DNA from 2 places in the Leptothrix cholodnii SP-6 genome. Region 1 is predicted to be linked to the other one. Evidence: predicted binding sites of a transcription regulator. Region 1 holds the regulator's gene; the other holds the start of a gene.

Region 1 (3,263 bases):
GACATCCGCAAGGGCCTGCAGTACGAGTGCATCGGCTGCGCCGCCTGCATCGACGTCTGCGACAGCGTGATGGACAAGATGGGCTATGCCCGCGGCCTGGTGCGCTACACCACGCAGAACGGCCTCGACGGACGCTGGACGCGCGCCCAGATGTGGCGGCGTGCGCTGCGACCGCGTGTCCTGATCTACACCGTGATCCTGATCGTGATCGTGGTCGCCCTGGGCGTGAGCATCGCGATGCGATCGCCGTTCAAGGTCGACGTGGTGCGTGACCGCGCGTCATTGGCGCGCATCGTCGACGACGGCGTGATCGAGAACGTCTACCGCCTGCAGATCATGAACGCCACCGAAACGACGCAGTCCTACCGCGTCGCCGTCGAGGGCTTGCCGGGGTTGAGCCTGCCCGTGACGGCGCCGGTGCAGGTGGCAAGCGCCGAGGCGCGCTGGATCACCGTGGCCGTGCAGTTGCCGCCCGAGTCCGCCAGCCGTGCCGGCAGCGGGGCGCACACCATCCATTTCGACATCCAGCGCGTGGAGTCCGGCGGCGCTGCGCCGGCGACGCTGCGCGAGAAGTCGACCTTCGTGATTCCACGTTGACAAGCAGGAGCAGCCATGTCGATTGCAGTACAAGCCCCCGGTCCAGCCACCTTGCCGTGGTGGCGTGAGCGCATGTTGTGGCTGGTGCTCGGTGGCCCGCTGGTGGTGATCATGGCCAGTTTCGTGACCCTGGCGCTGGCGTTGAGTCATCCGGACCCGGTGCTGAGCACGGCGCAGTCCGCACGCACCGAATCGGCCGGCGCGACCGGATCGGCGATCGACCCTTCGCGCCTGCCTGCTCAGCAGGCTCGCAACCATGCGGCCACGGGCGGCAAATGAAAGCCGAACTGCGCAACGACCCCGACATCGAGGACCTGGCGCCCGACTACGAAGCGTCCACGACCTTCCCGATGTCGAATTGGGCCAAGCGGCTGTCGGTCGTCTGGTGGCCGGCCTTCCTGTTGGCGGGCGTGACCGAGATGCTGGTGTTCGCCTTCGTCGACCCGGAAGATCTGCGCTGGCTCGGCGGCGCGCCGGTCGACCTCGACCGCACGGCGGTCTACACGGCGGCCTTCTTCGCGTTCTGGGTGCTGATCGGCATCGCCTCCAGCCTCACGCAACTGCTGATGCGTGAGTCGAACGACCTGAACCGGCGTCGTTATCCCTGAGCCTGCAGATCTTCAGCAGCCGGCGCCGTTGACCACGCGCTGCAGGGCGTCCTGGTCGATGATGCGGATGTCGCGCTGCTTGACCTCGAGATAGCCCTCGTCCTGGAACTTCGAGAAGGTGCGGCTGACGGTCTCGAGCTTGAGGCCCAGGTAGCTGCCGATCTCCTCGCGCGTCATGCGCAGCACCAGCGCCGAGGCCGAGAAACCACGCGCCTGCAGGCGCTGCGTCAGGTTCAGCAGGAAGGCTGCCAGGCGCTCCTCGGCACGCATGCTGCCGAGCAGCAGCATCACGCCGTGGTCGCGCACGATCTCGCGGCTCATGATCTTGTGGAACTGGTGCTGCAGCAGCGTGAACTCGCGCGACAGGCTCTCGAGCTGGCCGTACGGGATCAGGCAGACCTGCGAATCCTCGAGCGCCACCGCATCACACGAGTGGCGGTCGTTGCTGATGCCGTCCAGGCCGATCAGCTCGCCGGCCATCTGGAAGCCGGTGACCTGCTCGCGGCCGTCGGTGGCCGACACCACGGTCTTGAAGAAGCCGGTGCGCACGGCATAGAGCGCCGCGAACGCGTCGCCGGAATGGAACAGGCTCTCGCCGCGCTTGACGCTGCGGCGCGTGCTCACCATGTTGTCGAGCGAAGACATCTCGTCGTCTGACAGGCCCACTGGCAGGCACAGTTCGCGCAGATTGCAGGCCGAGCAGGCCACTTTGAGCGCGTTGAGCTGGGAGGAGGCGGCAGTGTCTTGCATGATTTGGTTGATCCTGGGAAGGAATGGCCGACACCTTACCAGCATGCACCGGCAAAGTGCCTCTGTGGTCATGGCGAAGTGAGGGTCGACTCAGGGAATTCTTGAATAGCGCGGACGCATGGTGCTTGAGCCATGTCAAGGTACAGCGCCACCGGCACGGCACAGTGCGCACATGCACACGACGATCTCCGCAGGCACGCAGCCCCAATCCGCGACCACGATCAACGCCGACGTGGCCGCCACGGACCACCAGCCGGTTCTGAGCGAGGAACTGCTGCGCCGCATGGACGGCCCCGGGCCACGCTACACCTCCTACCCCACGGCGGATCGTTTCGTCGAGGCCTACACCGCCGATCACTACCGCCAGGCACTGTCCCAGCGCAGCATCGGTGCGGTGGGCGGCGCAGGTGGGCCGCTGTCGGTCTACGTGCACGTGCCGTTCTGCGAATCGGTCTGCTATTACTGCGCCTGCAACAAGATCGTCACCCGCGACCACGGCCGCTCGACCGCCTACATCGACGCGCTGGCGCGCGAGCTGGAACTGGTCACGCAGACGCTCGGCCGGGGCCAGCGCGTCTCGCAACTGCATTTCGGCGGCGGCACGCCCACCTTCCTGAGCGATGCCGAACTCGACCGCCTGATGGGCGAGTTGCGCCGGCATTTCCACATCGAGCCGCATGGCGAATATTCGATCGAGATCGACCCGCGCACCGTCAGCCGCGAGCGCCTGGCTCACCTCAAGGAGCTCGGCTTCAACCGGGTCTCGTTCGGCGTGCAGGATTTCGACGCCGACGTGCAGAAGGCGGTGCACCGCGTCCAGCCTTTCGAGCAGGTCGAGGCGCTGATGAAGGATGCGCGCGAGCTCGGCTTCCATTCGATCAACGTCGACCTCATCTACGGCCTGCCCAAGCAGACGCCCGAGAGCTTCGCGCGCACCGTGCGCCAGGTCGCCGGACTGCGGCCCGACCGCATCGCGATGTACGGCTACGCCCACCTGCCGCAGCGCTTCAAGCCGCAGCGTCGCATCGTCACCGAAGAGCTGCCGCGTGGCAGCGACCGCATCGGCATGCTGTCGCAGGCCATCAGCGGCTTCATCAGCCACGGCTACCAGTACATCGGCATGGATCACTTCGCGCTGCCCGAGGACGGCCTGGCGCAGGCCAAGCGGCAAGGGCGGCTGCACCGCAACTTCCAGGGCTACAGCACGCAGGCCGACTGCGACCTGATCGCGCTGGGCGTGTCGGCCATCGGCCGCATCGGCGCCACCTACAGCCAGAACGCCAAGACGCTCGACGACTACTACGACTC
Region 2 (3,263 bases), 2.0 Mb from region 1:
CTGCCTCGATGTCGGCCAGAGCACCGGCGGCTTCACCGACCTGCTGCTCGACAAGGGCGCCGTCAAGGTGGTCGGCCTCGACGTCGGCCGCGACCAGCTCGCCGCCAAGCTGCGCGGCGACGAGCGGGTGGTCTGCTACGAGGGCATCAACGCCCGCGACGTGGCCGGCAGCGCGTTCGCCGCCGAGTGGCCCGAAGCCAGCTTCGGCTTCATCACCGCCGACGTCTCGTTCATCTCGCTGACGCACGTGCTGCCGACGCTGTTCAGCTACCTCGCGCCCGGTGGCGACCTGCTGGCGCTGGTCAAGCCGCAGTTCGAGCTGCAGCCCGCGCAGATCGGCAAGGGCGGCATCGTGCGCAACAAGGCGTATTTCCAGGACGTCGAGACCCGCGTGCGCCAGTGCTGCCGCGACTGGCCGATGAAGGTGCACGCCTACTTCCAGAGCCCGATCGAGGGCGGCAACGGCAACACCGAATTCTTCATCTGGGTGCGCCACCCCGAGCCTGCGACCCCTGCGGCCTGAGCCTCGCGGCTGCGCCCGTCCAAAGCGATTCCGTCATGACCACGACCCCTTCCCTGCCGCTGAGCCTCGAGTTCTTCCCGCCCAAGACGCCCGAGGGCGTGACCAAGCTGGCGGCCGCGCGCCAGGCGCTGTATGCGCTGCAGCCGCAGTTCTGCTCGGTGACCTATGGCGCCGGCGGCAGCACGCAGGACGGCACGCTGGCCACCGTGCAGGCCATCCTCGACGAGGGCTGGCAGGGCGCCTCGCACTTCACCTGCATCGGCGCCACGCGCGAGTCGGTGCGCGAGCGGCTGGCGCAGTTCAAGGCGATGGGCATGCGCCGCATCGTCGCGCTGCGTGGCGACCTGCCGAGCGGCTACGGCGCGTTCGGCGAGTTCCGCTACGCCAGCGACCTGGTGGCCTTCATCCGCGCCGAGACCGGCGACCACTTCCACATCGAGGTGGCCGCCTACCCCGAGATGCACCCGCAGGCGCGCAGCCCGCAGGCCGACCTGCAGGCCTACGCGGCCAAGGTGCAGGCGGGGGCCGACTCGGCCATCACGCAGTTCTTCTTCAACGCCGACGCCTACTGGCGCTTCGTCGACGACGCCCAGGCGCTGGGCGCGCGCATCCCGGTGGTGCCCGGCATCATGCCGATCACCAATTCGAGCGGGATCATCCGCTTCGCCGACGGCAGCGGCGCCGAGATCCCGCGCTGGATCCGCCTGCGGCTGCAGAGCTACGGCGACGACAGCGCCAGCATCAAGGCCTTCGGCCTCGACGTGGTCACCGACCTGTGCGAGCGCCTGCGTGCCGGCGGCGTGCCGGCCTTGCACTTCTACACGATGAACAGCAGTGCGGCGGTGTTGCAGATCTGCGAGCGACTGGGGCTCTGAACCCCGGGATCCGGCCCGGTGCAGCGGGCCGGGTCAGCGCCCGCGCAACAGATCGGCCGGGAAAGCGTTGCTGCAAGGCGTCATTTCCCGCAGCCGACTGCTGATGCACGTCAAACCGCGACAAGGCGCAAGGCCATCCGGGCCAGCTGTTGCGCAGACACAAGGGGTCGAACCCCGAGCGAGGGCTCAATGAAGGCCTGGATCCGAGATTCGCACTCGGGCCGCCCTTCCATCCAAGGAGTCCCTCTGATGAAAAAGCTCTGCATCGCTCTCGCCGTCGCCGCCCTCGCTCCCGTCGCCATGGCCCAGTCGGCCGGTGACATCGTGGTGCGTGCGCGCGCCGTCTACCTCGACGCAGCCAACAAGGACACCGTCGCCATCACCGACGTGTCGATCAACAGCAAGTGGCTGCCGGAAGTCGACTTCACCTACTACGTGACGCCGAACTTCGCCGCCGAACTGATCCTGACCTACCCGCAGAAGCAGGACGTCAGCTCGACCGCCCACGGCGGCTTCATCGGCACCCTCAAGCACCTGCCGCCGACGCTGACCGCGCAGTACCACGTCACCGGCCTGGGCGCGATCAAGCCCTACGTGGGCGCCGGCGTGAACTACACGCGCTTCTCCAGCGTGAACCTGCTCAACGGCGCGCTGTCGGTCGAGAAGAACAGCTTCGGCCTGGCCTTCCAGGCAGGCGTCGACTACGCGATCGACAAGCAGTGGTCGCTCAACCTCGACGTCAAGAAGGTGCAGATCCGCACCGACCTGAGCCTCGGCGCGACCAATCTGGGCACGCTCAAGGTCGATCCGACGCTGATCGGTATCGGCTTGGGCTACAAGTTCTGACCTGAGGGTGTCTGCACGCCCGCGACCCGGGCGTGACAGCGCAGGAGACATCAGCCGCGGGCAACCCCCGCGGCTGCATTCATTCAGGCGTCGCGATCCCAGACCGCGCCGTCCTCGGTCAGCATGGCGTCGAGCGGGACGTCGTGCGACTCGGCCTCCAGCCACGGGATGTAGCCGTGCGAGTAGCCCACGCCCGCGGTGTAGGGCATCGGCTTGAGCTGCGCCAGCGTGCGGTCGTAGAAGCCGCCGCCGTAACCGAGCCGGATGCCCTTGGGGCCGAAGCCCACGCACGGCACCAGCAGCAGCTCGGGGTGGAACTCCTCGGTGTCCTTGGGCTTGAGGATGCCGAAGGCGTCCTCCTCCATCGGGCAGCCCGGGTACCAGACGTGAAAGCGCAGCTGCTTGGTCTTCTTGTCGATCACCGGCAGACCGATGCGGCGCGCGGGGTCGGATTCGCTCCAGCGGTAGAGCGCGGGCAGGGCATCGAACTCGCCCTTGATCGACCAGAACGCGCCGATGGTCTTCTCGCGGCGCGACAGCAGCCAGACCTGCAGCACCTCCTGCAGGTGCACCGAGCGCTGGTGGCGATCACTCATGCCCATGCGTTCGGCCTGCAGCTGCTTGCGCAGCGTGGCCTTGTCTCGGGGCGGTTCGGGCAGCTTGAAGGAGGGCATGCGCGTGGGCCGGCGTGCGGCGCGAGATCAGGATGGCGCCGATTGTGCGGGTGGCGCCGGCCCCGGGCAAATCGCGACGACCGTGATTCCCCGCACCCGCCGCCGGCCTAGACTTGCGCATGGCCGAAGAACTCGTCAACCACGTGCTGGAGCTGCTGGCGCCGCTCGGCCGGGCCCGGTCGCGGCGCATGTTCGGCGGCCAGGGTTTCTATGTCGACGACCTGTTCATCGCGCTGATCGCCGACGGCCGGCTCTACCTGAAGGTCGATGCGCAGAGCCGGGCCGTCTTCGAGTCGGCCGGCTGCGAGCCCTTCGCCTACCAGCGCGCCGGCGGCGAACGCGCCG

The links. Region 1 encodes FNR, which switches genes on or off when oxygen is low (the NO sensors DNR and NnrR bind a similar motif). Its sites were predicted from a motif close to TTGATNNNNATCAA; they were not measured.
Region 2: a site for FNR is predicted at 1,499-1,512, ahead of LCHO_RS00580 (OmpW/AlkL family protein). Genes of this name have one in related genera too.

The regions. Positions count from the first base shown of each region.
Region 1 is NC_010524.1:3,055,017-3,058,279, reverse strand. It holds gene ccoG (cytochrome c oxidase accessory protein CcoG) at 1-597, shown strand, start outside; gene LCHO_RS13875 (PI-PLC domain-containing protein) at 613-876, shown strand; gene LCHO_RS13870 (hypothetical protein) at 873-1,205, shown strand; gene fnr (fumarate/nitrate reduction transcriptional regulator Fnr) at 1,218-1,955, opposite strand; gene hemN (oxygen-independent coproporphyrinogen III oxidase) at 2,128-3,263, shown strand, end outside.
Region 2 is NC_010524.1:118,419-121,681, reverse strand. It holds gene LCHO_RS00590 (TlyA family RNA methyltransferase) at 1-523, shown strand, start outside; gene metF (methylenetetrahydrofolate reductase [NAD(P)H]) at 559-1,398, shown strand; gene LCHO_RS00580 (OmpW/AlkL family protein) at 1,648-2,244, shown strand; gene LCHO_RS00575 (5-formyltetrahydrofolate cyclo-ligase) at 2,328-2,918, opposite strand; gene LCHO_RS22505 (TfoX/Sxy family protein) at 3,038-3,263, shown strand, end outside.